4 regions of the Micromonospora sp. IBSANI012 genome follow, and region 1 is predicted to be linked to each of the others. Evidence: riboswitches for the same ligand, from Rfam matches in the RefSeq annotation. Region 1 holds a riboswitch; each other region holds the start of a gene.

Region 1 (7,618 bases):
TTCTACTCGACGTTCATGGTGGCCGACACCGTCACCCTGCTGACCCGCCGGGCCGGCCAGACCGAGGGCACCCGCTGGGAGTCCACCGGCGAGGGCACCTACGTCGTGGAGACGGTCGACGACGCCCCGCAGGGCACCTCGGTCACCGTGCACCTGAAGCCGGCCGACAGCGAGGACAACCTGGCCGACTACACCGACCACGGCAAGATCCGCGAGATCGTCAAGCGGTACTCCGACTTCATCGCCTGGCCGATCCGGCTCGTCACGCCGGACGCCGAGCCGGTCACCCTCAACTCGATGAAGGCGCTCTGGGCCCGGCCGCGCGACGAGGTCGCCGAGGAGGAGTACCGCGACTTCTACCGGCACGTCAGCCACGACTGGGCCGACCCGCTGGAGACCATCCACATGCGGGGTGAGGGCGTCTTCGAGTACGAGGCGCTGCTCTTCATCCCCACGCACGCCCCGTTCGACCTGTTCATGGCCGACGGCCGGCGCGGGGTGCAGCTGTACGTCAAGCGGGTGTTCGTGATGGACGACTGCGCCGCGCTCATGCCCAACTACCTGCGCTTCGTCAAGGGCGTGGTGGACGCGCACGACCTGTCGCTGAACATCTCCCGGGAGATCCTCCAGCAGGACCGGCAGATCCAGATCGTGCGTCGCCGGCTGGTCCGCAAGGTGCTCGCCACCGTCAAGGAGATGCGCACCGAGCACGCCGACCGGTACCGGACCTTCTGGTCGGAGTTCGGCCGGGTGGTCAAGGAGGGGCTGCTGGAGGACCCGGACAACCAGCAGGCGATCCTCGACATCGTCTCGGTTGCCTCCACCCACGACGCCGCCGAGCCCACCACGCTGCGCGAGTACGTCGAGCGGATGAAGGACGGCCAGGAGGAGATCTACTACGCCACCGGCGAGACCCGGGCCATGCTGGAGAACTCGCCGCACATGGAGGCCTTCCGCGCCAAGGGCTACGAGGTGCTGCTGCTCACCGACCCGGTCGACGAGGTGTGGGTGGAGCGGGTCGCGCAGTTCGACGGCCGGCCGCTGCGCTCGATCGCCAAGGGCCAGGTGGACCTGGACACCGAGCAGGAACGGGAGGAGGCGGAAGCGGAACGGGAGCGGCAGACCAAGGAGTACGCCGCCCTGCTCGCCTTCCTCGGCGGTGCGCTGGCCGACAGCGTCAAGGAGGTGCGCCTCTCCTCCCGCCTGACCACCTCGCCGGCCTGCATCGTCGGCGACGCGCACGACATCACGCCCACGCTGGAGAAGATGTACCGCGCGATGGGGCAGGAGGTGCCGAAGGTCAAGCGCATCCTCGAACTCAACCCGACCCACCCGCTGGTCACCGGCCTGCGCGCGGCGCACGAGCGCGGCGGCGACTCCGGTGCCCTCACCGAGACCGCCGAGCTGCTGTACGGCATGGCGCTGCTCGCCGAGGGCGGCGACCTGGCCGACCCGGCCCGGTTCGCCCGGGTCCTCGCCGACCGGCTGGCCCGCACCCTCTGACGCGACGACGGCCCCGGCCCGGTGGGGGAGCACCGGGCCGGGGGCGCCTGCTCAGGAACCGACCCGCACGCCCATCGCCGCCCAGGTGGCCGGGCCGACCACCCCGTCCACGGTGAGCCCCCGCATGCCCTGGTACCAGCGGACGCCGGCCTCGGTCTTCGCGTCGAAGGCGCCGCTCGCCGGGCCGCACCGCTTCGCGCCGACGAACCGCTGGACGAAGGCCACGTCCCCGCCCGTGCTGCCGCGCCGCAGCGTCCGCGAGCCCGGTCTGCCCCCGGACACCGGCGACGCCGGCCGGCCGCTGGGCACCGACGGGGCCGGCGTGACGGCCGCGCGCAGGGCCGCCACGGTACGCGGGCCGACCACCCCGTCGGGGGTGAGCTTTCGGGCGGTCTGGAACGACCGTACCCAGGCGGCCACGGCCGGCCCGAACACCCCGTCGGCCGTCAGTCGGGCCCCGAGGCGGTTGGCGACGGCCTGCAACTCCCGGACGTCGCCGCCCCGGGAGCCGGCGCGCAGCAGCCGGTCGCCCAGCCGGGCCGTCGTGGCGGTGGCGATGCCCCACGGGTGGCGGCTGTCCTCCAGGCTCCGCTGGTGGCTGACGCTGACGTGCAGGTGCTTGTCGTGCGGGTTCGGCCCGGTGTACCGGGCCGGCCGGAAGCTGCGGGTACGGCTCCAGATCTTCCGGTCGTAGATGACGTACTGGGTGGACGGATGGTTGACGGCCTGCCGGACGACCAGCAGCGGGTCGATCCCGTCGACGTCCACGTCCACCGCGTTCACCGACTGATCGTCATTGTCCGGATTATGGTCCGAGCGGCGCGCCTGGTGACTGGCATCGCCCAACCAGCCGTCGGACTTGCGGTCCCGCTGCGGCCAGCGGGTGTCTATCTCCTCGCGCAGCACCCGCAGCGCGGGCGCCAGGTGCACGCCCATCTCACTCCTCCTCTTCCAGCGCGGCGGCCAGGTCGAAGTCGACCTCGTCGCCGGCCAGGCTCTCCGGGTCGTCGTCCTCGTCGAGGGTGGCGACGAGGTAGTCGGTGTCGATGCTGACGGTGTCCATGAAGGTCCTTCCTCTCGCGGATGGCCGGCCGCCGCGAACCGGGGCGGACCGTGACGGCCAGGGCGCCGGCGACCGGCATCCGGCGGTCGGCGGGTCCGAAGCGTCGACGCCGCGGCGCGCTCTGCTCCCTACCGTCCGAGTCGGCGGCCGGGCTGCCCAGACATGAGTCGCCAATCAGCGGCAACGCTGACCGTCCGGCGGCGCGGAACGCTGATCGAGGCCGCCTGACCAGCGAAAACGGGGAGGCGACGCACCTGATCCGCCGCTCGGGGCGAGGCTTTCGGCCCAGTCGTGACAGATTCCCGACCGGCCCTTGTAGAGCACCGCCGACCGGCCCGCAACTCGAAGGACGGCGCCGTCGCTCAGCCGGGTGAAGAACTTCACAAGAAGTGGGCAATCGCCCCAAACAGTTCGTAACGTCGTTCGTGTCCGCGATCGCGGACACCACGGCCGGTAACGCCTAATCCATGCCGCCGGCCGGTGGGACCTTTTCAGCGGGCATGGAGCGGGGGACCCACACGTTCCTCGGTGCACGTCACCTCGGGGTGAAGCCGCCCATGGGCGGCCGGGCTCCTCGGCCCGAACCCGACAGCTCACCTCGTCGGCGTGGAGGAATCCAGATGGCAACTGAATACACCGCCCGTCATCGACGGGTCAGCTCGCGCCGCATCGCCGTCGGCACGCTCGCCGTCGGTGCGGTCACCGGGGTCGCCGCCGTCCTGGCGCCGGCGTCGCCGGCGAGCGCCGCCAGCGTCAACTGGGACGCGATCGCCCAGTGCGAGTCCGGCGGCAACTGGCACATCAACACCGGCAACGGCTACTACGGCGGCCTGCAGTTCTCGCAGGGCACCTGGTCCGGCTACGGCGGCAAGAAGTACGCCTCCCGCGCCGACCTGGCCAGCCGTGGCGAGCAGATCGCGATCGCCGAGAAGGTGCTCGACGGTCAGGGCATCGGGGCCTGGCCGACCTGCGGTCGGAAGGGCGGCTCCACCAAGAGCTACTCCACCCCCTCCGAGAAGTCGGAGAAGTCGCAGAAGTCGCAGCGGCGCTCCGGCTCGTCGAAGGCCACCTCCACCGAGCGGTCCTCGCGGGAGCAGCACAGCACCCGCAGCCAGCGGCGCAGCGCGCCGGCCGGGACCGGCGACGTGTACGTGGTGCGGCTGGGTGACACCCTGTCGCAGATCGCCGACGCCCTGGACCTGGCCGGTGGCTGGCAGGCGCTGTACGAGCGCAACAAGCGCGTGGTCGGCGCCGACCCGGGGCTGATCTTCCCCGGTCAGAAGCTCAGCCTCTGACCCAGCACCCAGGCACCCTGACGACGCCCGGCCGGACGACCGGCCGGGCGTCGCCGCGTCCGCGGCATGGTCGGCGCGGGTTCGGGCCGCCGGCGACGGGGTACCGGGCGCACGTGGACCGGCCCGCCGGCGCGTCCGCGTCGCCGGTCGTCGGGGCCGCGGCGGGGGCGCGGGGATAGGGTTGGTCCTGGTGTGCCGGGAAGTCTGGTCGGCGATGGACGACGCGACCCTTGCCGACGAGGAGATCCCGTGACCGACGCCGCCCGGCGCCGTACCAGCCTGTTCGCCCGCCGCTCCTGGGGCGAGACCAGCCGCATCTCCGCCATCCTGCGCAAGGAGACCGTGGGCGGGGCGCTCCTGCTCGTCGGGGCGCTGCTCGCGCTGCTCTGGTCGAACTCACCCTGGGCGGACGGCTACCGGGCGCTGCGCGACCTCACCGTCGGCCCGGCGTCGCTGCACCTCGATCTCACCCTCGCCACCTGGGCCGCCGACGGGCTGCTGGCGGTCTTCTTCTTCGTCGCCGGGCTGGAACTCAAGCGCGAGTTCGTCGCCGGCGACCTGCGCGATCCGCGCCGGGCCGCGGTGCCGGTGGCGGCGGCGGTCGGCGGGGTGGCCGTACCCGCGGTGCTGTTCGTCCTCATCGCCGGGGTCGACGGCGCCCGGGGGTGGGCGATCCCCACGGCCACCGACATCGCGTTCGCCCTGGCGGTGCTCGCGGTGGTGGGACGGCTGCTGCCGTCGGCGCTGCGTACCTTCCTGCTCACCCTGGCGGTCGTCGACGACCTGCTCGCCATCGTCATCATCGCCGTCTTCTACACCTCCAGCCTCGCCGTGCCGCCGCTGCTGGCCGCGCTGGTGCCGCTCGCGCTTTTCGCCGTGCTGGTGCAGCGCCGGGTCCGGTCCTGGTGGCTGCTGCTGCCGCTGGCCGCCGTGACCTGGACGCTGGTGCACGCCTCGGGGGTGCACGCCACGGTGGCGGGGGTGCTGCTCGCCTTCACCGTCCCGGTGCTGCGCAGCGAGGCCGCTGGCGGGCCGAACGCCGGGCCGGGCCTGGCCGAGCACTTCGAGCACCGGTTCCGGCCGATCTCCGCCGGGGTGGCGGTGCCAATCTTCGCGTTCCTCTCCGCCGGCGTCACGGTCGGCGGCCTGGCCGGGCTGGCCACCGCGCTGACCGACCGGGTCGCGGCCGGCATCGTGGTCGGCCTGGTGGTCGGCAAGCCGGTGGGCATCCTGGCCGCCACCTGGCTGGTGTCCCGGTTCACCCGGGCCCACCTCGACGAGGGGCTGAACTGGCTCGACGTGCTCGGCCTGGCGCTGCTCGGCGGGATCGGGTTCACCGTCTCGCTGCTGATCGGCGAGCTGGCCTTCGGCCTGGGCAGCGCGCGTGACGACCACGTCAAGGTCGCGGTGCTCACCGGCTCGCTGCTCTCCGCGCTGCTGGCGACGGTGATCCTGCGCGCCCGCACCCGGGTCTACCGGCGGGTGCACGAGATCGAGACCCTCGACGAGGACCACGACGGCGTCCCGGACGTCTTCGAGCCGAAGGCGGACCGCTAGCCGTCCGGCTGCGCTGGCCCGGCCGGGTACGCCCGGGTCTCGCTGGCCTTGACTGCCGCCCACACCCGCTGCCCGGGCTCCAGCCGCAGCTGGGCGGCGGCGGCCGGGGTGACGTCGGCGGCGGCCGGGACCGGGCCGGCGAGCTGCACCCGCAGGTTGTCCCCGTGCCGCTGCACCCCGGCGACGGTGGCCGGCCAGGTGTTGCGGGGGCTGCCGTCGGGCTGCCGCGGGTGCAGGGCCACGGCGGCGGGTCGGAAGACCACGAAGGCGTCGCCGTCCAGCCGGTCGGCGGTGGCCAGGGCGAAGCCGTCGCCGAGGCGGACCCGGTGACCGTCGGCGTGGCCCCGGTAGAGGTTCAGCCCGACGAGGCGGGCGACGTAGTCGGTGCGCGGCCGCGCGGTGACGGTGGCGGCGTCCCCCTCCTGCACGACCCGGCCGTCCTCGACGATGACCAGCCGGTGGGCGAGGGCGAGCGCGTCCAGCGGGTCGTGGGTGACCAGCAGCGTCGCGCCGTCGTGGTCGGCCAGGTGCCGGTGCAGGTGGGCCCGGGTGTCCAGGCGGGTCCGGGCGTCCAGCGCCGCCAGCGGCTCGTCGAGCAGGAGCAACCGCGGGCGTACGGCGAGCGCGCGGGCCAGGGCTACCCGCTGGGCCTGCCCGCCGGAGAGCTGCCGCGGCCGGCTCCGGGCGTGCCCGGACAGCCCGACCCGGTCCAGCCAGCCGGCCGCCTGCTCGCGGGCGGCCCGCCGGTCGAGGCCCTGCCGGCGGGGGCCGAACGCGACGTTGTCCAGCGCGCTCAGGTGCGGGAAGAGCAGGTAGTCCTGGAACACCACGCCGACCCGGCGCCGCTCCGGCGGGATCCAGCTGGCCCGGTCGGGCCGGTCCAGGTCGACGCCGTCGAGCAGGACGTGGCCGGCGGTGAGCGGCTGGAGCCCGGCGAGGGCGCGCAGGGCGGTGGTCTTGCCGGCGCCGTTCGGGCCGAGCAGCGCGACCACCTCGCCGGCGCCGACGGTCAGCCGGACGTCGAGTCGGAAGGCGCCCCGGTCGACGACCAGGTGGCCGTCCAGCAGCGGAGCGCTCACGGGCTGGTGATCCAGCGGTCGCGCAGGCCGGCGAGGATCGCCACCGAGACGGTGAGCAGGATCAGGCTGAGCACGATCGCCGCGTCCAGATCGGTCTCCAGGGCCAGGTAGACGGCGAGCGGCATGGTCTGGGTGCGGCCCGGATAGTTGCCGGCGAAGGTGATGGTCGCCCCGAACTCGCCCAGCGCCCGGGCCCAGCAGAGCACCGCGCCGGCGGCGACCCCGGGAGCGATCAGCGGCAGGGTCACGTGGGTGAAGGTGGTCCACCGGCCCGCACCGAGGGTGGCGGCCGCCTCCTCGTATCGGCTGTCCGCGCCGCGCAGCGCGCCCTCGACGGCGATGATCAGGAACGGCATCGCCACGAACGCCTCGGCGAGCACCACGCCGGTGGTGGTGAACGGCAGGGTGAGGCCGAAGGCGCCGTCCAGCCACCGCCCGAGCAGCCCATTGCGGCCGAACACCAGCAGCAACGCCACGCCGCCGACCACCGGAGGCAGCACCAGCGGCACGGTGACCAGGGCCCGCACCACCCGGCGGCCGGGGAACTCCACCCGCGCCAGCAGCCAGGCCAGGGGTACGCCGCAGGCCAGGCAGAGCAGCGTGGCCAGGGTGGCGCACTGCACCGACAGCCGTAGCGCGGTGAGCACGCCCGGCGCGGTCAGCCGCTGCGGCAGCGTCGCCCACGGGGTACGCGCCAGCAGCCCGGCCAGCGGCAGCACCAGGAAGAGCAGCCCCAGCCCGGCCGGTACGAGCAGCGCGACCGGCACCCGCCGGCCGGGCCGCCGCCGGGCACGCGGCGCCGGGGCGTCCGGTAGGGCGGTCACGACCCCGTGGGCGGCTGGAAGCCGGCGCTGGTGAGCACGGCCCGGCCCTGGTCGGAGCGGATGTGGTCGACGAAGGCGCGGCCGGCGGTCGGGTTCGGCGCGTGCTTCAGCATCACCACCGGGTAGTCGTTGATGGCGCCGGCGGACTCGGGGAACTCGACGCCGTCGACCTTCGCGGCGGCGGACCTGACGTCGGTGCGGTAGACCAGCGCGGCGTCGACCTCGCCGAGGGTCACCTTGGACAGGGCGCCCTTGACGTCCTGCTCCCGCGTCACCGGGGTCAGCTTCACGCCCGCC
Region 2 (7,618 bases), 1.4 Mb from region 1:
CGTCGGTCTGCACCCCGACCCCGAGCACGACCACCGGGATCTTCAGCCGCTCGACCAGCCGGGTCATCAGCTCGATACGGTGCGCGTAGCTGCGCCGGAAGGCGTTGGCCAGCGGGATGACGTAGACGTCGTACTTCTCGTTGATCTCGTCGGCGTCGCGCGGGTTGACCTTGAACTCGGTCGGCGTGATCTCGGCGGTCGTCGTGCTGAGCAGTTTGTGGGCGGCGTGGCTGAAGACGAGGTTGCCGTTGTTGACCCCGATCCAGTCGCCCTCGAAGGCCTCCTCGGCGGAGCGGACGTCGAACGGGCCCTTCTTCGCCCGCATCAGGATCCGCTGGTGCATCGCCGCTCCATTTCGTGGTTCACGCGTGCCGGGGCGGCCCGGAGGGAGGACGCCGGCCGGCCCGCCGCCGGGCACGACGTCGGCTGCGGGTCCGGGGAATATTAGGGCAATCTGCAGCCCGCGTACATCTCCCGGTGGGTCCGCGTCCCCGGCCCGGTCGTGGCGGCCCCACCAGCCGGTAGGGTGCCCGGACGGTGGCACGACCGGTGCCGCCGTCCGGCGCCGGGCCGCGGTCGCGGCGGCGAGCGGCCGGGGGAGGAGAGGTACGTGCGGGTGAGCGTGGCGACGGCGGGGTGCCCGGCATGACGAGCGCGGTGGGCGCACCGACTGCCACGGCGAGCCGGCTGCCCTCGCTGACCGGGCTGCGCTGGGTGGCCGCGATGCTGGTCTTCGGCTACCACGTGGGCACCATGCGGATCGTCGGCGAACCGGACTACCAGGCGGTCGTCGGCGGGGTGTTCACCCTGGGCCTGTCCGGGGTGCAGTTCTTCTTCATCCTCAGCGGGTTCGTGCTGGTCTGGTCGGCCCGCGACGGGGACCGGCGGCGCGACTTCTGGCGGCGACGGCTCGCCAAGATCTACCCGAACCACCTGCTGACCTGGGTGGCGGCCCTGCTGGTGATGTGGTGGTTCGCCGACACCATCGTGCCCCGCGCCGCGCTGGAGAGCCTCCTGCTCGTGCAGGCCTGGGACCCGACGCCCGGCTACTTCTACGCCATCAACACGGTGAGCTGGTCGCTCTCCTGCGAGCTGTTCTTCTACCTCTGCCTGCCGCTGGTGCTGCCGGCGCTGCGCCGGGCCCGCGCCGGCCTGCTCTGGGCGGTGGTGGCGGCGGTGCCGCTGCTGATCGTGGCCCTCTGGCCCGGGCAGGCGCTGGTGCCGGAGGAGAGCACCTGGTGGTTCACCCAGATCTTCCCGGTGGTCCGCTCGCTGGAGTTCTGGCTGGGCGTGGCGGCGGCCGAGCTGATGCGGCGGGGCCGCTGGCGGGGGCCCGGCCTGCCGCTGGCCAGCCTCGTCTTCGTGGTCACCTGGGCGGTGGCGGCGCAGTGGATCCCCGCCGAGCTCTGGGCGGCGATCCTCTCGGTGGCGTACATCCTGGTCATCACCGCCGCGGCGGACGCCGACGTGCGCGGTCTGCCCTCGCCCTGGCGGCACCGCCGGCTGGTCTGGCTCGGTGAGGTTTCGTTCGCCTTCTACCTGGTGCACGTGCTGGTGATGGTCACCGTGCTGCGGGCCACCGGCCACCTCGGCGTCGGGCTGCCCGGCTGGTGGGGACCGCTGGCGGTGCTCGGCTTCCTGGCGGTGAACCTGGTGCTGGCCGCCCTGCTGCACCGCTGGGTCGAGACGCCGATGATGCGCCGCCTGGCCCCCCGTCGCCGGCCCCGCCCCGCCCCGACGCCCGATCCGTCCACCCTGGACGCTCCGGTCGCGCCGGCATCGCAGCCCACGCCGGCACCGCGGGCGGCCGCCGACGGCACGCCGGCCGGCCGACCCATCGAGTACGCAGGCCCGCGCGACCCCCACTGACGTGAGCGCCGCGACGACACGCCCGGCGACGCTGCGATCACCCCGGCATCGGCGTAGCGTGGTGCCGTGCTTCCGGTCGCGCTCACCAGTCCTCTGTGGTGGGTGGCGCGCTGGAGTTCCCGGCTGCTGACCGGCCTCGCCCTGGCGGTCGCGCTCTCCCTCGGCGGTCCGGCCGCGCCGGATGCCGGCCCGCTCTCCGCCGCCCCGAGCCCGGCCGCCGCCCCGGTCCTCGCCGATCTGGCGGTGCCCGACGGGTCCGCCGTCCGCGCGGCCGCCATCCCCGCCGTGACGCTCGCCGCCGGGGATGCCCAGAGCACCGGCCGCGCATTCGTCGCCCCGGCCGCCGCTCCGCTCGATCCGGTCACCTCGGTCGGCCCGGTCGGCAGGCCGGCCCATCCGGTCACCGCGCCGTCGCTGCCCCTGACCGGGCTGGCCGCCGGCGCGACCGGTCCCCGGGCCCCGCCGGTCGGCTGACCGCCACGCGGGGCCACCCGCGACCGCGCCTTCGAGAACCTCACCACCGCACCCGCCCCCCGGCACGCGGCGCCGCCCCGGCCTCGCCCCGTCGCCCCCGGGCCGGTGTGGGACTCCTCTTTCCGCATCCCGCTTCCGGGAGGTGCCCACCGTGAACACCGTCCTCTACCAGTTCCTCGTCGAGGTCCCGACCGCCGCCGCCATCTGGTCGGCCCTGCTCGTGCTCGCCCTGACCGTGCTCACCGTGCTGGTCGCCCGCCCCGAGCGGGACCCGGCCCCCGACGAGCCGGTCGTCGACCCGTCCCCGGCCGACCCCGCGACCGAGCTGGCGGACCTGCGCCGGTACGCCGAGGAGGTCGCCGTCGCGGCGGCGGGCGCCGCCCAGACCGCGCGCCGGTGGCGGGATGCCTGGTTGACCGCCCAGGAGGAGGTGGACCGGGCCTGGACGGCGTACGACGAGGCGGAGACCGCCGCCCGCCGGTTCACCGGCGCCGCCGCGCTGCCCGCCCCGCGTACCCCGCGTACGCCGGCCGAGTACGCGGGCCGGGAGCGCTGGCTGCACCAGGCGGCGGTGGCGGCCCACTGGCGCGGCGAGCTGCCGGTGGAGCGGCTGCGGGACGTCTTCGCGCACCGGGACGGTTGGGACCCCCGGCGGCACCCCGTCGAGCAGGAGGTGCTGCTGGCCCGGGCGGTACGCGACGGCCGGCGGGACGCGTACCGGGCGGCGGCCGGGCGGGAGCGGTCGGCGTGGCGGGACGCCGAACTGGCCGCCGAGGCGGCCCGCGCGCTCGCCGTTGAGGCGTACGCGGCGGCGGAGCGGCTGCGTCCGGTACGGCTGCCCGCCCAGCGGACGGCGACGGCGACGGCGCGGACGGCGCTCGCGGCACGGTGGCGGCCGGCCCGGGTGGGCTGAGGACTTGACCGAACTGTTACGCGTATTTCCGTGAGCCGCGTCACCGCAATCGGGAAACCGGTCATCCGGTCACAGTCGGTGATATCGATCGCGACGATCGGCAGGGTTTGCCGCCGTGCTGTCCGGTTGTCGCCCGACGGTCCCGGAACAACCGCCTGTCCCATTGAGTGACGTCAGTGCCGAAGTGTGCGGCTAATTTGTCGCCCTGATCATGTTTACGCAGCTGGGAGCGCTTGGCTGACACGTGACCGACCAGTAATGTCGCCCGGGTCCGGTGCGGTTTCCGATCGCAAGAGGCGACGCCGCGCCGACCCGCTCAATCGTGATTTCACGAACCGGGGACCCATGCACGTCCGGGGTGAATCCGCGGGCCACGGCCCGTGGTAGGGCGCTCTTCCCGCCCGAATCCGTCAGCTAACCCGGTAGGCGGTGTCGGAAGGAGTTCCAGCTTTTGCTGTTCTCTCGCATCCCTCGGCTTGCTCTCCACCTCGGTACCGGGGTGTTCGCGCCGGTCCGCCGCGCCCTCGCGCGCTGATACCGGCCCCACCCCGCCGCCCGGACACCGACCGGGCGCACCCCCGCCGAGCGGCCTCGCACACCGGCTTTGACACCCGCGGGTGACGTCCCGTCACGCGCCGATCCGGCACGCCGCTCCCGCCCTCGTACCGTGGAGGAAAACGTGAAGCACACCCTGAAGCGGCAGCTGCGACGCCTGGCCACCGAGCGGTCGTACCAGCTGGTCGCCGGCTCGGCCGCCGCCCTCGTGCTCGTCTCCGGCGCCAGCACCCTGCTCGCCGACGAGGCGCCCGCCCGCCAGCAGACCTCGGCCGCCGTCGCCGAGGTGGCGCCCCGGCTGGACGACGTCGCGACCCGCGGCCAGGGCCGCGTCGCCACCCCGTCCGGCAAGCCGTCACCCAGCCCCTCGCCGTCGGCCAGCGCCACCAAGGCCAAGGCGGACCCGGACCTGACCCGCAAGGCGGCCCCCAAGCCGCCGTCGACCAAGGTCCTCCGCTACGACTACCAGGCGCAGACCACCTACTACAACTGCGGTCCGGCGGCGGTGCGCAACGCGCTCAGCGCGACCGGCATCGAGCGGACCCAGTACGAGCTGGAGGGCCCGCTCGGCACCACCGAGATGGGCACCAACTCCGCGCTGGACACCACCCGGGTCCTGAACCAGATCGTCAAGGGCGACCCGTACCGGACCCGGATGTTCCAGGGCACCCCCAGCTCGGCGCAGATCGACCGGCTCCAGGCCGACGTGGTCGCGGCGATCACCGACGGCCGGGGCGTCGTGGCGAACATCGCCGGCACCGCCACCGACACCGACGGCGGCTGGCACTCCTTCCCGGGCGGCCACTACATCGCGGTGGTCGGCTACAAGAACGACGGCCGGACGGTCCGGATCGCCGACTCGGCGAACCCGAGCCTGCCGTCGTACTGGATGAGCACCATCGACCTGGCGAACTGGATCGCCACCCGCGGCTACTCCGCCTGATCCACACCGTCGCGCGTCCGGGCACCGGCTCCCCTGGGGGGCCGGTGCCCGTCGCCGTTGGCGCGGGTCTCGCGCGCCGGAACCGGGCGGTGGCACACTGCGGCCCATGACCGACGACTCGGGTACCCGCCGGCTGCTGTTGCTGCTGCACGGGATGGGCGCCACCGGCGACGTGTGGCTGCCCTGGGCGCCGCTGTTGGAACACCGCTGGCCGGGCCGCTGGCTGGCGCCGGACCTGGCCGGCCACGGCTTCTCGCCGCCGCTGCCCGGGTACTCCTTCGCCGGGTTCGCGAAGCAGGTCGCGGCGGGGCTCGGCCCGGTGGCCGAGGGGGCCCGCCCGGCTGACCGGCTGGTCGTCCTCGGCCACTCCCTCGGCGGGGTGGTCGCGCTGGCGCTGGCCGCCCGCGACGCCGGGCTCCCGGTGGACGCGGTGGTCGGGCTGGGCATCAAGGCGGTCTGGTCGCCCGCCGAGCTGACCCGGGCGCGTGAGCTGGCGGAGCGCCCGGTGACCTGGTTCGCCACCCGGGACCAGGCGGCCCGCCGCTACCTGAAGGTGGCCGGCCTCGGCGGGCTCTTCGCGCCGCACCACCCGGTGGTCGACGCGGGGCTTCGTGCCGAGGACGGCCGCTGGCGGCTGGCCATGGACCCGGCCGCCTTCGCGGTGGGCGAGCCGCAGCTGCCGGCCCTGCTGGCCGCCACCGACGTCCCGGTGCTGCTGGCCCGGGGTGAGCACGACCCGATGGTCAGCGGCGCGCAGCTCGCCGAGCTGGGCGTGCCAGTGGCGACCCTGCCCGGCCTCGGCCACAACGCGCACGTGGAGGACCCGGCGGCGGTGCTGGCCCTGCTCGACCCGTACCTGTGACCGGTTGCGGACCGCGGGCGTCGCCGCCGTCGGTCGCATGCGGCTCGGAACCACCTGCCGACCTGGACGTTCGAGCACGCCGTCTACACCGGACCTTGCAGCGGCATCAGACCAGCCGCCGCAGGCGCACCTTCGGGCGCTCGTTCCTCAGGTGGCTCTGCTTGTGCTGGCGGACCTGCTCGTCCCAGATCTCCTGGTCGTAGGCGGGGTCCGGCGGGATCCACCGGTGGGAGCCGTCGCTGTAGTGGAACTTCTCGTCGCCGGGACGCAGGATGCTCACCGCATCCAGCCGAGAAAGCGCCGATACAGCGTGCCGGCGGGTGCCCAGGTCAGATCGGCGGTGGCACGAACGAGTTGCGCCCCCATGTAGAGAGACAGGGACACCGGAGCATCCTCGAACTCTGCTCGCAGCTCCTGGCGTCGGGTAGTGCATGGCCAGGGTGCGCCACAGCCGCCGCAGCTCCAGATCGGCAGCACTGGCCCGTGGGCGCTCACTTGCCGCGCTCCGCAGACGGCGGCGCCGGGTGATAGTTGAGCGACCCATCTTCTACGGTCGAGGGCTGCTGCGCCGTGCCTCGCGCCTGATCCAAGAGCCGCCGCCGGGCAGCTTCCTGCTCCCGTGCCTCAATGCGCTGTCCGACGCGGGGGAGCGCCGGTGGCGACGGGAAAAGCCGGCTGACGATCCGTCGTAGAAGCCCGACAATCAACGTCACGAATCCGTCCCCTCTTCTTTGCAGGGCGCGGATAGGCAGCGGCTGATGTGCCCTGTTCCGCACCCCGGGGCAGTGAGGAACAGCGTCACGCCACAAACATCGTCGATCCAGAAGGTGACTGTCCGCTAACCGGATGTGCTGTCCGCTGATGGCCGACGCCCGGGGGCGAACTCGATGCACAGGTCGCGCAACGTCGTGGCCTCCGGCACTCTCGCCTGCTCCACCTTGGCCAGCAGCTCCGTGGCCCGCCACCAGTTCGACGGCACCACCCGTCCGGACGTCACGGCCTTCGCCCCGAGAGCTACCGCCTCGTCTGGCTGCCCAGCGGCGACCAAGGCAAGGCCCAGGTCAAGACGAGCTGACGCGGACCGGCGGGGCCGCGCTCCCCCATCGCCGGCTGGGTCCAGCTCCGCCAGCACGGCTCGCGCAACCTGCTCGGCACCAGGGTCCCCCGCCCACGACAACGTCGTAGCCGTGTACGCGGCAGCCTTGGCCGGGTCATAGCGATAGTGGTGCTCCGCGCGCTCAGGAACCGGCAGATTCGCCGCCAGTCGCTCCACCCGATCCAACGCGCGCCGCGTCGCACCAACGTCACCCATCCGCGCCCACGCACGCGCCTCCTGGGCAGTTGCCTGAATGTAGGCGGAGCTACCCTTCGGAGCGACCCGCTGGGCCTGGCGGGAAAGGTCGAGTGCCGTCCGGCAGTCGCCCTGAGTCAGCACGTCCCAGGCGCGGGTCTCCAGACACCAAGCCCGGATCTCGGCGTGCTCGGCATGCTCGGCGAGGTCATGAGCGGCCCGCAGATGGGCAGCCGCCGCGGACCGCTGCCGCAGGTCGATGTGAACGGTGGCCCGCAGCACCGCCAACCACCCGCCAGCAACCAACAGCCGTCGTTGCTGAGCAAGCGTGACACGACCGTCCAGTAGCCGCCCGACGTAGGCCAGGTGCCGTCGCACCAGAGGCAGGAGATCAGCTGGGGCCATTGTCGGATAGGCGCTGGCAAGGTCATCAACGCCCTGCTCGATACGGCCGAGCACGTCCTTACTGACATCGCTGGCGATAACCCTCGCCCGGAGCTCACCGGCCTCGGCAGCATGGTCTATGGGCGCATCGATCAAGCCAGCGAGCACGCCTCCCGCGTCGAGGATCCGGTCCAGGTGGCGCGCAGTGTCGACGGTCGGAGCCTTGAGCCCCGTCTCCAACTCGTGCAGATGGCTCTTACTCCGATGGGCGAGCTGCCCAAGAGATCGAAGCGACAGACCACGTCGCTCTCGGAACTCACGCAGAGC
Region 3 (7,618 bases), 1.3 Mb from region 1:
ACGAGCTGCGCCTGCTCTACCGGGGCGGACTGCTCCGGCTGGAGCGCCGCGAGCTGGACGGCGTCCGGGACCGGGCGCTGTCCCGGGGCGCCCGGCGCAACGAGGTACGGCGGGTCGCCTTCGACGCGGTCCTCGCGGCGCTGTACGCCCAGGCCCGCCGGCTGGGCGTCCCCCGGCTGCCGGAGCAGCGCGCCTTCGAGGACGAGATCATCGACCGGCCGGAGTTCCGCGAGTTCCTCAAGGCGTGGTGGCCCCGGCTGCACCCGCGGCACGTGCTGGGCTGGCTGGCCCGGCCGGAGCGACTGCGCCGGTACGCCGGCGGCATCCTGTCCCGGGCGGAGACCGCGCTGCTGGTCGAGGCGTACCGGGTGCTGGACGCGCAGGGGCTGACGGTGGCCGACATCGCCCTGCTCGACGAGCTGGACGCGCTGCTGGGCAAGCCGGTGCAGCCGGCCCGGGCCAAGCGCGACCCGTACCAGTTGGCCGGCGGCGTGCGCGAGCTGAGCACGTTCGCCGACCGGCAGCGGGCCGCCCGGGCGGCGGCCCGGGAACGTCCGGAGGACTACCGCGACTACGCGCACGTGGTGGTGGACGAGTCGCAGGACGTCTCCCCGATGCAGTGGCGGATGATCGGCCGGCGCGGCCGGCTGGCCTCCTGGACGGTGGTGGGCGACCCGGCGCAGACCGCCTGGACCGGTGACCCGCAGGAGCTGGACCGGGCCCGGGACCAGGCGCTGGGCCGGCGCCGCCGGCACCGCTTCGCGCTGACCACGAACTACCGCAACTCGGCGGAGATCTTCGCGGTGGCGGCGGCGGAGATCCGCCGGCTCTACCCCGACCTGGAGCTGCCGACGGCGGTCCGCTCCACCGGCGTGGAGCCGATCGCGCTGACCGTCGCCGCCGACCGCCTGCCGGCGGCGACCGTCCAGGCCGTGGACGCGCTGCTCACCGAGGTGGAGGGCACGGTCGGCGTGATCACGCCGGTGCCGCGCCGCGACGAGGTGGCCGGCTGGCTGGGCGGACGCGGCGGCTCCCGGCTCCAGGTGGTGACCAGCCTCCAGGCCAAGGGCATGGAGTACGACGGCGTCGTGCTCATCGCCCCGAGCGAGATCCGGGCCGACCCCGGCTCGGGCGTGCGCACCCTCTACGTCGCCCTCTCCCGCGCCACCCAGCGCCTCACCACCATCGACCCCACCCCCTGACCCCCGCCCCGGGGTCGGGCACTTTCGAAGAAGGAGTGGCTGTTCCGGGCGCGGAGGCCACTCGTTCTCCACAGTGCGGGATGGTCGCGGTGTTAGTTGCACACATAGCGATGTGAGCATAGATTGGGTTCGGGCCGCCGGGGCGACGGAGGGTGTGGGCGTGGGCGCAGGTCATGACCACCACGGGTCGGTCGCGAACGCGGCGCACCGCCACCGGGGGCGGCTCTGGACGGCCTTCGCGCTGCTCGCCGCGCTGATGGTGGTCGAGGCGGTCACCGCGTTCGCCACCGGCTCGCTGGCCCTGCTCTCCGACGCCGGGCACATGTTCACCGACGTGCTCGGCATCGGCATGGCGCTGGCCGCCATCACCGCCATCCGGCGCGGCGACCGGGACCCGCAGCGCACCTTCGGGCTCTACCGGCTCGAGGTGCTGGCCGCGCTCGCCAACGCCGTCCTGCTCAGCGGGGTGGCGATCTATGTGCTGATCGAGGCGGTCCGCCGGTTCGGCGACCCGCCGGAGGTGCGGACCGGGCCGATGCTGGCGGTGGCGGTGCTCGGCCTGCTGGCCAACCTCGTCGCGTTCGCGCTGCTGCGCGAGGGGGCGCAGGAGAGCATCAACCTGCGCGGGGCGTACCTGGAGGTGCTCGGCGACCTGCTCGGCTCACTGGGCGTGATCGGGGCCGCGCTGCTCATCGCCGGCACCGGCTGGTGGTGGGCCGACCCGGCGGTGGCGGTCGCGATCGGCCTGTTCATCCTCCCCCGCACCTGGCGGCTCGGCCGCGCGGCGGTGCGCATCCTGGTCCAGGCCGCCCCGGAGCATCTCCAGGTGACCGCCGTGCACGACCGGCTGACCGCCGTCCCCGGCGTCGCCGAGGTGCACGACCTGCACGTCTGGACGCTCACCTCCGGCATGGAGGTCGCCTCCGCCCACCTCACCATGGTCCCCGGCGCCGAGGTCGGCACGGTGCTCGCCGCCGCCCGCACCGCCCTGCACGAGGACTTCCACATCGAGCACGCCACCCTCCAGATCGAGCCGGGGGCCGCCCCCGGCGCCTGCGGGCAGGTCGAGTGGTGACGAAAGCGGACACCTATTGTCCCGTTACGTCACCTAAACCAGGATTCACTCCAGTACCGTCAGTCACGAAACGGGCGGGTGTCACACCCGTACCGGTAGGCTCGGTCCCGGCCTCCGCCAGGCGGCACCCTCCGGTGCCGGCGGTGGCCGCCGCCTAATCGCCTGCCAGGGCGAGCCGGGGAACCATGTTCGTGGGGTGCATCCGCGTCAGCGGTAGGGATCTTCCGTCCCGAACCCGTCAGCTAACCCGGTCGGCGGCTGACGGAAGGACATGTGCATGCACGTACGACGTACCACCGCACGGCTGGCGGCCGCGGTCGTCGCGGCACTCGCCCTCGGCGTGTCGTCCGCGCCGGTCCCGGCGACCGCCGCCGGCCCCGCCACCCGGCTCGCCGCCGCCCCCGGCGACGAGGAGGGCGGCACCCCCGCGCTGCGCGCCCAGCTCGACGCGGCCAGCAAGGGCTGGATCGACGCCAAGGCCGCGCTGGAACGCTCCACCAAGCGGCAGCAGGAGCTCGGCAACCAGCTCAAGACCATCGAGTCGGAGCTGACCGTCCGGCAGGGCAAGGTCGGCCAGATCGCCGGCGTGGCCTACCGGACCGGACGGCTCGGGCCGGTGTCGGCGCTGCTGAACAGCTCCAGCCCCGAAGGCTTCCTGGACCGGGCGGCGGCGCTGGAGACGGTCGCTTCCAACGAGGACCGGGAGCTGCGCAACCTGATCCAGACCCGCGACGACGCCACCCGCACCCGGGCCGCGCTGGACCAGGAGATCGTCGAGGAGCGCAAGCAGGTCGCGGTGATGGCCAAGCGCAAGGAGCAGGCCGAACGGGCCCTGGCGGTGGCCGCCGCCGACAAGCCCGCCGCCAGCACCGCCGGCGGCTCCAACCGCGGCACCTCCACCGCCAACGCCCGGCCGGCGCCGCGCAACCCCGACGGCTCCTGGCCGCCGGAGTCGTGCAGCGTCAACGACCCGACCCCGGCCGACGGCTGCATCACCCCGCGCATGCTCAACGCGCTCCAGCAGGCCCAGGCGGCCGGCTTCACCCGGTACGTCTCCTGCCACCGTCCCAGCGGCTCCGGCGAGCACCCCAAGGGCCGGGCCTGCGACTTCGCCGCGCAGAAGAGCGGCTTCGGCGGCGACGCGACCGGCGGCGACAAGACGTACGGCAACAACCTGGCCGCGTACTTCATCCGCAACGCCGACCGGCTCGGGGTGCTGTACGTGATCTGGTACCGGCAGATCTGGCTGCCCAGCAGTGGGTGGAAGTCGTACAGCGGGGCCGGCGGGGACCCGTCCAGCGACCACACCAACCACGTGCACCTGTCGGTCTACTGACCGACCCGCGGCGGGGCCCGTCCACGGCGGACGGGCCCCGTCGTACGCGCGCCGACGTACCCGGGATGTCGTCGACCGGCCCACGACGCAGCGCGACGGCCGGGCGAGCATCGAGGCATGACCCGACTCTCCCCCGACGGCCGCAAGACCCTGCTCACCCTGCACCTGGTGACCGCGCTGGGCTGGCTCGGCGCGGACCTCGTGCTGCTCACTCTCGGCATCGCCGGGCTGCGCGGCGCCGACCCGGGGGTGGTCTACCCGGCGGCGGCGCTGGTGGCGACCTGGCTCTTCGCGCCGCTGAGCGTGCTGGTCTGGGTGGTCGGCGTGACCAGCGCGCTGCTGACCCCCTGGGGGCTGCTGCGCTGGCGCTGGGTGGTGGTCAAGCTGGTGCTCACCACGGTGATGATCGGCCTGGTGCTCTTCGCGCTGACGCCGAACCTGCGCGCCGCCGCCGGACCGGACGCCACCGCGCACCAGCGCATCGACGTGGTGGTCGCCCCGGCGGTCTCCACCGGCCTGCTGGTCACCATGACCGTGATCTCCACCTGGAAGCCGTGGGGCCGCAACCGCCGGGCCGTCCCACCGCCCCGCCGGACGGCGGCGCCCGCCGGCCACCGCTGAGTGGACGGGGGCGTCAGCTCGGGACCGGGCCGCCGTCGGCCTTTCGGTCCAGCACCGCGCCGAGCCGGCTGGCCAGGCCCAGGTGCGCGGCGCGGGCCTGGCGGAACGCGTACCCGAACAGCGGCGCCGGCGCGGAGAGGGTGATCTCCACGTCGATCCGCAGCACGTCGCCCTCCTCCTGGAGCCGGGTGTGGTTGCGCACCGTCGTGCCGGGCTGCTGCCGGGCCACCGTGACGATCTCGTCGTCGGTGACCACCAGGACGTCGGCCTGGTAGGTGACCGGGAACCGCAGCGGCCCCAGCTCCAGCCGGTCGGTGATGGCGTAGCTGGCTCGGGCGCCCGGACGGGTCGGCAGCTGGCGCACCCGGACGATCAGCGGATGCAGCTCCCCCTGCCGGGCCGGATCGCTCAACAGCGCCACCGCGTCCGCCCGTGAGCAGCGCGCCTGCACCGTGTAGCTGAACGACTCCCGCCGGACCACTCCACCCTCCACCCCTCGTCGGTCGCCCGATCGTCCCGTACGGCGGCCGGGCTGGCAATCGCAGGCGGCATGACGGTGCCCCGGCGGGGAATCCGGCCGGCGACGGCCACGGGAGGCGGGGCATGGACGGGTACCGGTGACGCTGCGGGTGCTGGTCACCAACGACGACGGGATCGCCGCGCCGGGCATCCTGGCGCTGGCCCGGGCGGCGACCGAGCGTGGCCTGGACGTGGTGGTGGCCGCCCCGCTGGAGGAGGCGAGCGGTACGAGCGCCTCGATGACCGCGGTGGAGCGCGAGGGGCACATGGTCGTCCGCGACCATCCACTGCCGGAGCTGCCGGGGGTGCCCGCGTACGGGGTCGGCGGCTCGCCCGGCTTCATCGCGCTGATCGCCGTGCACGGGGCCTTCGGGCCGCCGCCGACGATGGTGCTCTCCGGGATCAACCGGGGCGCCAACGCCGGCCGGGCGGTGCTGCACTCGGGCACGGTGGGCGCGGCCTTCACCGCCGCCGCCAACGGCTGCCGCGCCATGGCCGTCTCGCTGGACGTGCTCTCCGTCGGCGAGGCCACCGCCGTCAGCGGCGGCGCCGCGGTCTCCGCCGCCGCCCGGGTACGCGACGCGGAACGGCACTGGGACACCGCCGCCCGGATGGCGCTGGACCTGCTACCCCGACTGACCGCCGGGCCGGTGGAGAGCGTGCTCAACGTCAACGCCCCGGACCTGCCCCACGGGCGGCTGCGCGGCGTGCGCCGGGCCACCCTGGCCAGCTTCGGCCAGGTGCAGATGACGGTGGCCGAGTCCGGGCACGGCTTCGTGCGGACCTCGCTGGAGGAGCCGGGGCAGGCCGTACAGCCCGGCACCGACCTGGCCCTGCTGGCCGCCGGGTACGCCTCCGTCACCGCCGTCCGGGCGGTCACCGAGGTCACCGACGTGGACCTCTCCGGCCTGGGCGGCGACTGACCGTCCGCCACGTGGGGGCCGGCAGTGCCGGCGTCAGGCGCCGGGAAGGACCTCGGGGGTCGGGGCTGCGTGGCCGGCGAAGTAGGGCTCCGGCGCGCCGAAGAGGCCGAGCAGGCCGGTGACCCAGAGCTGCCGGTGGACGAACCGGCTGGGCTGGGTGACCACCAGCTTGACGCCGCTGACCTCGGCCGTCTGGAACCCGGCGACCATCGCGCTGATGCCGACGGAGTCGATGAAGGTGACGAGTCGCATGTTCAGCTCGATCCGGGACGGACGGCCCTTCGCGAGCACCTCGGCGATCGCCTCACGCACCTCGTACGCGGTGTCGACGTCGATCTCCCCTCGCGGAGCGATCTCCATGACACCACCCGGCAGAACCGACTTCACGATCGACAGGCTCACGCGAGCACCTCCACTCGCCCGTCCACGGGCGCCTCATCAGTACGCGGGCCGCGACCGAGAGTATTCCTCCGACGGCCTCGGTCGCCACCCCTCGGGATGAGCAATTCGCGGATCCGGACGGACCGGACCGTTCTTCCCCGAGTTGTTCCTGGTCCCGTTCATTCCAACGAGCGACCGGGTTCGGCCGCTCCAACCGATCCAGGGTAGCGACCCCGGTCCAGTCGATTCCGTACCCGGCCCGCCCGGCGAGCCCCGGTGCGCGCCGATCCTCCGGTGTTGCCCCACCCGCCTAGGGTCGGCGGGCGAGGGTTCCACCACGACGGAAGGAACGATCGATGCTCAAGAGACTGCTCGGCCTGGCCGGTGTCGGCGCGCTGCTCGCTCTCGTACTGGCCTGCGGCTTCGGCGGCGGGGACGACGACGATGACGACGACGACGACGATTTCGCCCGCGGCGTCGCGGTGGTCACGGTCCGCTGAGGGTCCGACCCGGGTTTGCGGCGCGTCCCGGATGGGCACTGGCGGGACAGGCGACCGTGACGCGCCGCAGACGTCGACGTCCGAAGTGGCCGCAGACTTCGGCACCCCGAGGAGGTACCCATGTTCGGCAGCAACCTGCTGGAGCGCCGCAGCAAGCCGGAGCGGATCGCCGACCAGGCCTGGCAGCAGCTGGTCTCGGCGGTCGGTTCCGCCGGTGACAGCGTGCGGGACACGGCGCGGTCGGTCCGCGGCGGCGCCCACCTTTCCGACGCCGGTGACCTGGTGGGCTCGGCGGCGGACGAGGCGCGGCGACGGGCCACGCTCGCCTTCGACGCGCTCGCCGGGCGCCGTCCGGCCCTGCCGTGGACGCTACTGATCAGCGCGGCGCTGGTCGGGGCCGCGATCGGTTGGGCCGCCGGGACCGCCGCGCGGGCCGCCGGCAGCCGGGACGGTCGGGCCGCCGACGACATCGAGTTCGTCGACGTGGACCGGCCGAACTCACCGGTCGGCCTCGACGGCTGACCGACGGCACGCCGGGGACTGCCCGGGTGGATCAAACGACGTGGCGGTGTCCGGGACTCCGGACACCGCCACGTCGCGTAGGGCGGTCGGTCGCGCCGGCCGGGGTCAGCGGCTGGTGCAGGTGACCGTCGGCACGCCGGTGCTGCCGCTCGAGCTGCCGAGGAAGCCGACGCTGCTGGTGGCGCCGGCGCCGAGGGCGCCGTTCCAGCCGGCGTCCCGCACCGACTCGGCGACGTCGCTCCCAGTCAGCTTGCCCGGTCGAGGTGGTAGACCACCGCGTCGCCGACCCGCTCGCGGTGGATCCCCAGCCCGTCGACCGGACGGGCCGCCGCGCCCTGCCACGGCGTGCCGGTCGCGTACCGGGGCAGCAGCACCACCGTGCGCACCCCGGCCGCCCGCAGGTACGCCACCGCCCCGGCGTCCGGGAAACCCGTGCCGGCCGCCCGGATCCGCTGCTGACTGTCCGGAGTGAACGAGGCCAGCCCGTTGACCGTGGACGGGAAGCCGTCGGTCGACCAGAGCATCACGTGGTAGTCGCG
Region 4 (7,618 bases), 3.1 Mb from region 1:
GGTGAGGAACGTCCAGTTCCGGGTGCTCCCGTTCTGCGCAGTCGTCGCCATGCCCGTCATCGTATGGCCAGTCCATCGGCTTTTCCGCCCTGGCTCCCCCGGCTCCGCCTCCCGTCGGCCGGCCCGCAGGACGCCGCGACGAAACATCACGGCAACGCCGGGGCAACGTATGAAATCTGTATCACGTAAACCTTGACGTATCTTCTGCTGCGTGTGACGGTGGGCGGCGAGGCCGCCTCCGTCGCCGGCCCTGTGTGACCAGGCCGATCTCGCGAGGGACCGAGGTGAGGCAATGACCCTGACCGATCCGACGCAGGCGCTCGCCGAGCTGCACGCCGGCAACCGGCGCTTCGTGACGGGCGCGCAGCGCCACCCCAACCAGGACTCGCTGCACCGGGCGGCGGTCGCCGACGGCCAGCACCCGTTCGCGGTGATCGTCGGCTGCTCCGACTCCCGCCTCGCCGCCGAGATCATCTTCGACCGGGGCCTGGGTGACCTCTTCGTGGTGCGTACCGCCGGGCACACCGCCGGCCCCGAGGTGCTCGGCAGCGTCGAGTACGCGGTGAGCGTCCTGAACACCCCGCTGGTGGTGGTGCTCGGCCACGACTCCTGTGGGGCGGTGCAGGCCGCCCGGGACGCCGCGCGGACCGGCACGCCGCCGGTCGGGCACCTGCGGGCGGTGGTGGACGCGGTGGAGCCCAGCCTCCGGCGGGCCGCCGAGCAGGGCGTCGACGACGTCAACGGGATCGTCGACATCCACATCGCGCACACCGTCGAGGCGCTGCTGGGCAACTCCGCCGTACTGGCCGCCGCGATCGCCGAGGGGCGGTGCGCGGTGGTCGGCATGTCGTACCGGCTCGCCGCCGGTGAGGTGCAAACGGTGGCCGCGGTGCCGAGCGTCGTGCCGACCCAGGCCGGCGATCGGGCGACCGCCGTCGCTGGCTGAAACCCCCCGCACGCGACGAGGGCCGCCCCCACCGGGGACGGCCCTCGTTCGGTACGCGTCGCGCGCTACAGCATCGACATATGCACGTGGTCGGTGTGGTTCGACGGTCCGCTGTACGACTTCCACCCGGTCGCAGGGAACCAGATCTGCCGGTTCCAGATCACGTAGTAGATGCCGAGCCGGTCGGCGTTGCGGATCAGGAACGCGGCGAGGTTGTTGCCGTACATCCGGGTGTCGTTGTTGTGCCAGGGCGCGAAGCCGCTCCGCTGCAACGACCAGTCGCAGGCCTTGCCCTTCGGGTGCTCCCACGGCCCGCCGGGCCGGTAGCAGCCCGCGAACCGGTTGAAGCCGGCCCGCCGGACCTCCTTGTACGCGTGCAGGGTGCGCGGCGTGATGGTGCCGGAGGTGGTCGGGTCGTCCTCGGTGCGCGACTCGGGACGCCAGCCGCCGTCGGCCGTCCGGCCGGGGCCGATCCGAGCGACCGGCGAGGTCGCGTCGACCAGGCCGCCGGTGAAGCCCCGGCCACCGACCAGCTGAAGGGCCTTCTCGGCCTCCCGGCTCTCCCGGGCCATGTCGTTGGTGAGCTTCTGCTGCTCGCGCACCTCGGCGTCGAGCGCCAGCTTGGCCTGCTCCGCGCGGTTCTTGGCGGCGGTGACCTTGGCCAGCTTCTGCGCGTTGACCATGTTCAGCTCGTCCAGGGCGGCGGCGCGCCTGACGAACGAGTCGGGGGCGTCGCTCTCCAGCAGCATCGCCACCGCGCCGATCCGGCCGGTCCGGTACGACTGCGCCGCGATCTGCGAGACCGTCGGCTGCAACGCCGCCAGCTCGTCCTGCGCGCGCCGCACCTCCAGTGCGAGCTGCTGCTGGCGCTTCTTGGACTTCTCCAGCTGCGTCTTGGCCTTCGAGTACTCGCGGTTGCGCAGCTCGATGACGTCGGTGAGCAGCTTGGGCTCGTCGTCCTCCTCGTGCCCGGAGGGGGTGGGGGTCGCGGGCGCGGCGATCGCGGCTGTCGGCCCGCCCAGGATGGCCAGGGCGGCGAACACGGCCACCACCGGAGTCAACCAGCGGCGCAGGGGTGCCGTCACAGTGTTCCCTTCCGTCGACCGCCGACCGGGTTAGCTGACGGGTTCGGGACGGAAGTGGCCCCTACCGCTCGCGCGGATTCACCCCATGTACCTGGTTCCCCGGTTCGCCTCGCGGCGATTGGGCGGCGGCACCGCAGGCGCCGCTGCGCGCCTTCGGCGGTGACCGGCAGCGAGGTTACCCGAGAGTCGTACCGGGGATCTACGTCCAGAACCCGACTAAAAGCGTTATTTCGCCGTAGCGATGCGTGACGAGTGACGCGTTCGTCAGGTTCCGCGTCGGCGTCGGTCACGCAGCGGAGTCTCACCATGCGGTGTCCGTGCTCCTTTCCGGGTCGGGCCACCGTGCGGGGGCCGGGGTGGACGGTCCGCCGGGACGCGACGCGCTCAGCGCCTGGAGCGCCGCGTCCCGGTCGGCGGAGGGGCGGGGCGTGGGTGCCGGTCCGGTGTCCCGGGCCGGATCGTCGGCCGGGCCACGACCGGCGGTGGCGACCAGCGCGGCCAGCGCGGTGGTCAGCGGTACGGCGGCGACCAGGCCGAGCGTCGCCACCGCGCTGCGGACGATCTCCTGGGCCAGGAACTCGCTGGTGAGGATCTGGCTCACCGGCCGGCTGTCGGCGGTGAGCAGGAGCAGCAGCGGCAGCGAGGCGCCCGCGTACGCGAGCACGATGGTGTTCACCGTGGAGGCGATGTGCGCCCGGCCGACCCGGGTGGCGGCCCGGTAGAGCTGCGTCCGGGACAGTCCGGGGTTGGCGTGCGCCAGCTCGGTGACGGTGGCGGCCTGGGTGACGGTGACGTCGTCGAGCACGCCGAGCGAGCCGATGATGATGCCGGCCAGCAGCAGCCCGTGCAGGTCGACGTCGCGCTGGTACATCGACAGCGTGGTGGCCTCCTCGCTGCCGAACCCGGTCAGGTGGGTGGCGGCGGTGGCCAGGCTGCCGAGCACTCCGGTCAGCACCAGGCTGCCGAGCGTGCCGAGGACCGCCACCGAGGTCTGCGCGGTGATCCCGTGGGTCAGGTACAGCACCACGAACATGATCAGCGCGGAGCCGGTGATCGCGATCAGCAGCGGGGAGCCGCCCGCCGCGATGCCGGGCACGACGAAGGCCAGCAGGATGGCGAAGCTGGCGCCCAGCCCGGCCAGCGCGGCCAGCCCGCGCAGCCGGCCGAACGCCACGATCGCCGCCGCGAAGAGCGCCACCAGCCACACCAGGGGCTTGCCCCGCTGGTGTTCGGCGATCTGATAGCTGGTGGCGGTGGGGTCGGCCGGGTCGGTGAGCTGGACCAGCACCACCTCGTCGCCCACCGCCACGGCGGGTGCGCCCGGGCCGGCGGGCACCGGCGTCTCCACCTGCCGGCCGCTGTCCGGCCCCTGCTGGACCCGGACCGTCACGGTCCCGCACGGGCCCTCGGCCGCGCCGGGCGCCTCCGGCGTCGGTGGGCAGGGTTCGGTCACCACCCGGGTCACCGTGCCGTGGTGGCGCGCCGGCTCGGCGCCGCCGTCGGCCTGCCGCGAGTCGCGCGGCCACAGCACCAGGGCGGCGATCACCGTGACGACGAACAGCGGGACCACCGTCGCGACGAGGATCCGCCGCACCCCCGGTGGGGCGGACGGAGCGGGACGGGTGTGGTCGGCGCCCATTGCGAGTCTCCCAACGATCCAGGGCGGGGTACGTGTCAGCCGGCCGGTCGGTTCACCGGCGGAACGCGCGTGGCGGGTCGCGTACCCGGGTGTGGGCCCTGGGTGCCGGCGGGGTCACCCAGGGCGACCGGACGGCGCGGTCGCCCGGCGTGGCGACCCGCCCGGGCGGTCGCCCACGGCGGCCGAGCCCGGCGCGGTACGCGGGCCGGCGGCAGCTGCGGCGGATGGCGAGTCATGGCCGGAGAATCGTAGCCAGGTTCGGTGCGGGTCCGCCCGGTTCGTGCCGTCGGCAGCGCGCCCACCGGGCATCGTGAGGGCATGGACCAGCACGCCGGACCGGCCGGGCCCCCGGGGTCGGACCGGCACCGGGGGCACGACCGGCACGCCGGCCACGACCCGGAGATGTTCCGCCGCCGGTTCTGGCTCTGCCTGGCGTTGACCCTGCCCGTGGTCGCCACCAGCCACATGGTGATGGACTGGTTCGGTTACTCGCTGGAGTTCCCCGGCCGGTCCCTGGTCGGGCCGGTGCTCGGCTCGGTGGTCTTCTGGTGGGGCGGCTCGCCGTTCCTCGTCGGCGCGGTGCGTGAGGTGCGCGACCGGGCCCCGGGGATGATGCTGCTGATCGGGATGGCGATCACCGTCGCGTACGCCGCCTCGCTCGCCACCAGCCTCGGCGCCTTCGAGCTGGACTTCTGGTGGGAGCTGGCCGCCCTGGTCACCATCATGCTGCTCGGGCACTGGCAGGAGATGAAGTCCGTCGGGCAGGCGCGGGGCGCGCTCGCGGCGCTGGCCGCGCTGCTCCCCGACGACGCCGAGCGGGTCGGGCCGCAGGGCGGCACCGAACGGGTGCCGGTGAGCGGGCTGCGGGTGGCCGACGTGGTGCTGGTCCGCCCGGGTGGCCGGGTGCCGGCCGACGGGCGGATCGTCGACGGGGCCGCCGAGCTGGACGAGTCGATGGTCACCGGCGAGTCCCGCCCGGTCCCCCGGACGGTCGGGGACCGGGTGGTGGCCGGCACCGTCGCCACCGACTCGGCGATCCGGGTCCGGGTGGAGGCGGTCGGCGACCAGACCACCCTCGCCGGCATCCAGCGCCTGGTGGCGCAGGCGCAGCAGTCCGGCGGGCGGGCGCAGGCGCTGGCGGACCGCTTCGCCGCCTGGCTCTTCTACGTCGCCACCGCTACCGCCGTGCTGACCGTCGCGGTGTGGACCGCGCTGGGCGAGCGGGACGAGGCAGTGGTGCGGACCGTCACGGTGCTGGTGATCGCCTGCCCGCACGCGCTCGGCCTGGCCATCCCGCTGGTGATCGCGCTCTCCACCGCGTTGGCCGCCCGCTCCGGCGTGCTGGTCCGCGACCGGCTCGCGCTCGAACGGATGCGCACCGTGGACGTGGTGCTTTTCGACAAGACCGGCACCCTCACCAGGGGGGAGCACGCGGTCGTCGGGGTGGCCGCCGCGCCGGGGACCGGCGAGGACGAGGTGCTGCGGCTCGCCGCCGGGGTCGAGGCGGACAGCGAACACCCGCTGGCCCGGGCGATCGTCGCGGCCGCCGCCGAGCACGGCGGCCCGGCCCCGGCCGCCGGCTTCCGCTCGCTGCCGGGGCGCGGCGTCCGGGCCGACATCGACGGTACGCCGTACGCGGTCGGCGGCCCCGCGCTCCTGCGCGAGCAGCGACTGGAGCTGCCCGAGGCGCTGGAGCCGGCGGCCCGGCGCTGGGCCGAGCGCGGCGCGGCGGTGCTGCACCTGGTCCGCCTGCCGGACACCGTCCTCGGCCTGCTCGCGCTCGCCGACGAGGTACGTCCCGAGGCCCGGGAGGCGATCGCGGAGCTGCGTGCCGAGGGGGTCCGCAGCATCGCGATGATCACCGGGGACGCCCGGACGGTGGCCGAGGCGGTCGCCGCGGACCTCGGTTTCCGGCCCGGCGTCGACGAGGTCTTCGCCGAGGTGCTGCCCGCCGACAAGGACCGGAAGGTGACCGCGCTGCAACGCCGGGGGCTGCGGGTGGCGATGGTCGGTGACGGGGTCAACGACGCGCCGGCGCTGGCCCGGGCGGACGTGGGGATCGCGATCGGGGCGGGCACCGACGTGGCGATCGAGTCGGCCGGGGTGGTGCTGGCCTCCTCCGACCCGCGTGGGGTCGCCGGGGTGGTCCGGCTGAGCCGGGCGGCGTACCGGAAGATGCGGCAGAACCTCGCCTGGGCGGCCGGCTACAACGTGGTGGCGCTGCCGCTGGCGGCCGGCGTGCTGGCCTTCGCGGGGGTGGCGCTGAGCCCAGCGCTCGCCGCGGCGCTGATGTCCGCCTCGACGATCGTGGTGGCGCTCAACGCCCAGCTGCTGCGCCGGGTACGCCTCTGATCCCCGCCCGGATCGGGCTAGCGTGGTCGGGTGGGAACGGCGACGGCGCGGCCGGCCGGGTGGTGGGCCCGGCTGCTCCTGCTCGCCTGCACCCTGCTCGGGCTGGCCGCCATGCACACCATCGGCCACGGCACGCACTCCGTCGCGTCCCACCCGGACGGCCACGCCGCCGTGTCGCAGCGGGCGCCGGTCGCTCAGGCCGCCCTGCCCGAGGCGGTCCCGGTCGCTCACGGTGCCGTGCCCGAAGCGGTCCCGGTCGCCCATGTCGCCGGGCCGGCGTCGTTCGCCGACCAGGGCGGCGTGGTGGCGCTTCCCGCCGACCAGCCGGGCGGTGCCCCGAGTGGCTGGAGTGTCTGCCTGGCGGTGCTCGGCGCCTTCACGGTGGCTCTGCTGCTGGCGACGCTGCTGCTGCGCCGGGCCCGCCCTGCCGTCGCGACCCGCCACCCGTCGGGGCCGTCGCGCGGGCCGCGCGCCCCGCCACCCCACCCGGTCGGGCTTCGCCTCGCCTCGGTGTCGGTGCTGCGCAGATAGGACGCCCCGACGCGGCCACGCCGCGTCCGGAGTCCGCTGCGTACGTCCGCACACCGAAAGGTTTCGATCGTGTCCACTCGTACCATCGCGCGCCGTGCCGCCCTGGCCGGCGTCGCTCTCAGCGCCGCTCTCGCCCTGGCCGCCTGCGGCGGCGACGACCACCAGGCCGGCTCCGGCCACGACATGCCGGGCAAGGGCGCCACCGCCGGCCCCTCGGCGAGCGCGTCCGCCACGTTCGGCGACGCCGACGTGATGTTCGCCCAGATGATGATCCCGCACCACCAGCAGGCGGTGCGGATGTCGGAGCTGGCCGACAGCCGTGCCCAGGACCCGGAGGTCAAGCACCTCGCCGCGCAGATCAAGGCCGCCCAGGCACCGGAGATCGCCACCATGACCGGCTGGCTCACCGCCTGGGGCCGGCCCGTCCCGTCCGGCAGCCCGGGCAGCGGCCACCACGACCACGGCATGCCGGGCATGATGTCCGACGCCGACATGGCGAAGCTGGCGGCCGCCTCCGGCCGGGAGTTCGACCGGCAGTTCCTGACCATGATGATCGCCCACCACGAGGGCGCGATCACCATGGCGGAGGAGGAGCTCGCCAGCGGCGCCAACGCGGACGCCAAGGCCATGGCGCAGCAGATCGTCAACGCCCAGCAGGGCGAGATCGACGCGATGAAGAAGATCCTCGCCCGGCTCTGACCGCCGCCGGCCGGGGCGCCCGGAGCCGTCGTGGCTCCGGCGTCCCGGCCGGCGGGGTGACCGCGCCGGTCAGGCTCCGGTCCGCAGTGCCGACCGCCGCCGCTGATATTCCTCGTCGTCGATCTCACCGCGCGCATAGCGCTCGTCGAGGATCGTCCGCGCCGCAGAGGCCGCCGTCGACGGCGGCGGCTGCGCCAGCCGGTAGGTCAGGTAGCCCAGGGCCGCCAGGCCGGCCAGCGCCAGCACCGGCCAGATCCACATCAGGCCCGCCATCGGGCCGTACCCCATCATGGCCGCCCTCCGTCCGTGACTCGGGCGGCCGGTCCGGTGCCGGTGGCACCGGTCCCGGTCGTCACCTCCGACGCT

What was found. Region 1 has a riboswitch for cyclic di-AMP ahead of ACTWM8_RS17005 (transglycosylase family protein). Riboswitches for the same ligand answer to the same signal wherever they lie in the genome.
Region 2: another riboswitch for cyclic di-AMP. It lies ahead of ACTWM8_RS10755 (C39 family peptidase); the one in region 1 lies ahead of ACTWM8_RS17005 (transglycosylase family protein).
Region 3: another riboswitch for cyclic di-AMP. It lies ahead of ACTWM8_RS23100 (coiled-coil domain-containing protein); the one in region 1 lies ahead of ACTWM8_RS17005 (transglycosylase family protein).
Region 4: another riboswitch for cyclic di-AMP. It lies ahead of ACTWM8_RS03105 (coiled-coil domain-containing protein); the one in region 1 lies ahead of ACTWM8_RS17005 (transglycosylase family protein).

The regions. Positions count from the first base shown of each region.
Region 1 is NZ_CP199933.1:3,693,137-3,700,754, reverse strand. Features, by position in the region: gene htpG (molecular chaperone HtpG) at 1-1,503, shown strand, start outside; gene ACTWM8_RS17015 (peptidoglycan-binding domain-containing protein) at 1,555-2,439, opposite strand; gene ACTWM8_RS17010 (hypothetical protein) at 2,441-2,566, opposite strand; cyclic di-AMP (ydaO/yuaA leader) riboswitch at 3,014-3,188, shown strand; gene ACTWM8_RS17005 (transglycosylase family protein) at 3,187-3,861, shown strand; gene nhaA (Na+/H+ antiporter NhaA) at 4,111-5,418, shown strand; gene ACTWM8_RS16995 (ABC transporter ATP-binding protein) at 5,415-6,497, opposite strand; gene ACTWM8_RS16990 (ABC transporter permease) at 6,494-7,321, opposite strand; gene modA (molybdate ABC transporter substrate-binding protein) at 7,318-7,618, opposite strand, start outside.
Region 2 is NZ_CP199933.1:2,342,916-2,350,533, forward strand. Features, by position in the region: gene ACTWM8_RS10735 (polysaccharide pyruvyl transferase family protein) at 1-343, opposite strand, end outside; gene ACTWM8_RS10740 (acyltransferase family protein) at 646-1,869, shown strand; gene ACTWM8_RS10745 (hypothetical protein) at 1,936-2,343, shown strand; gene ACTWM8_RS10750 (hypothetical protein) at 2,495-3,256, shown strand; cyclic di-AMP (ydaO/yuaA leader) riboswitch at 3,560-3,700, shown strand; gene ACTWM8_RS10755 (C39 family peptidase) at 3,924-4,754, shown strand; gene ACTWM8_RS10760 (alpha/beta fold hydrolase) at 4,861-5,616, shown strand; gene ACTWM8_RS10765 (hypothetical protein) at 5,723-5,896, opposite strand; gene ACTWM8_RS10770 (helix-turn-helix domain-containing protein) at 6,455-7,618, opposite strand, start outside.
Region 3 is NZ_CP199933.1:5,012,376-5,019,993, forward strand. Features, by position in the region: gene ACTWM8_RS23090 (HelD family protein) at 1-1,202, shown strand, start outside; gene ACTWM8_RS23095 (cation diffusion facilitator family transporter) at 1,363-2,277, shown strand; cyclic di-AMP (ydaO/yuaA leader) riboswitch at 2,419-2,550, shown strand; gene ACTWM8_RS23100 (coiled-coil domain-containing protein) at 2,555-3,613, shown strand; gene ACTWM8_RS23105 (hypothetical protein) at 3,731-4,234, shown strand; gene ACTWM8_RS23110 (SRPBCC family protein) at 4,248-4,727, opposite strand; gene surE (5'/3'-nucleotidase SurE) at 4,852-5,676, shown strand; gene ACTWM8_RS23120 (STAS domain-containing protein) at 5,710-6,078, opposite strand; gene ACTWM8_RS23125 (hypothetical protein) at 6,414-6,557, shown strand; gene ACTWM8_RS23130 (hypothetical protein) at 6,678-7,079, shown strand; gene ACTWM8_RS23135 (hypothetical protein) at 7,325-7,618, opposite strand, start outside.
Region 4 is NZ_CP199933.1:638,783-646,400, forward strand. Features, by position in the region: gene ACTWM8_RS03095 (helix-turn-helix transcriptional regulator) at 1-60, opposite strand, end outside; gene ACTWM8_RS03100 (carbonic anhydrase) at 293-946, shown strand; gene ACTWM8_RS03105 (coiled-coil domain-containing protein) at 1,012-2,031, opposite strand; cyclic di-AMP (ydaO/yuaA leader) riboswitch at 2,036-2,166, opposite strand; gene ACTWM8_RS03110 (YibE/F family protein) at 2,333-3,670, opposite strand; gene ACTWM8_RS03115 (heavy metal translocating P-type ATPase) at 3,989-6,022, shown strand; gene ACTWM8_RS03120 (hypothetical protein) at 6,053-6,553, shown strand; gene ACTWM8_RS03125 (DUF305 domain-containing protein) at 6,623-7,252, shown strand; gene ACTWM8_RS03130 (SHOCT domain-containing protein) at 7,322-7,543, opposite strand.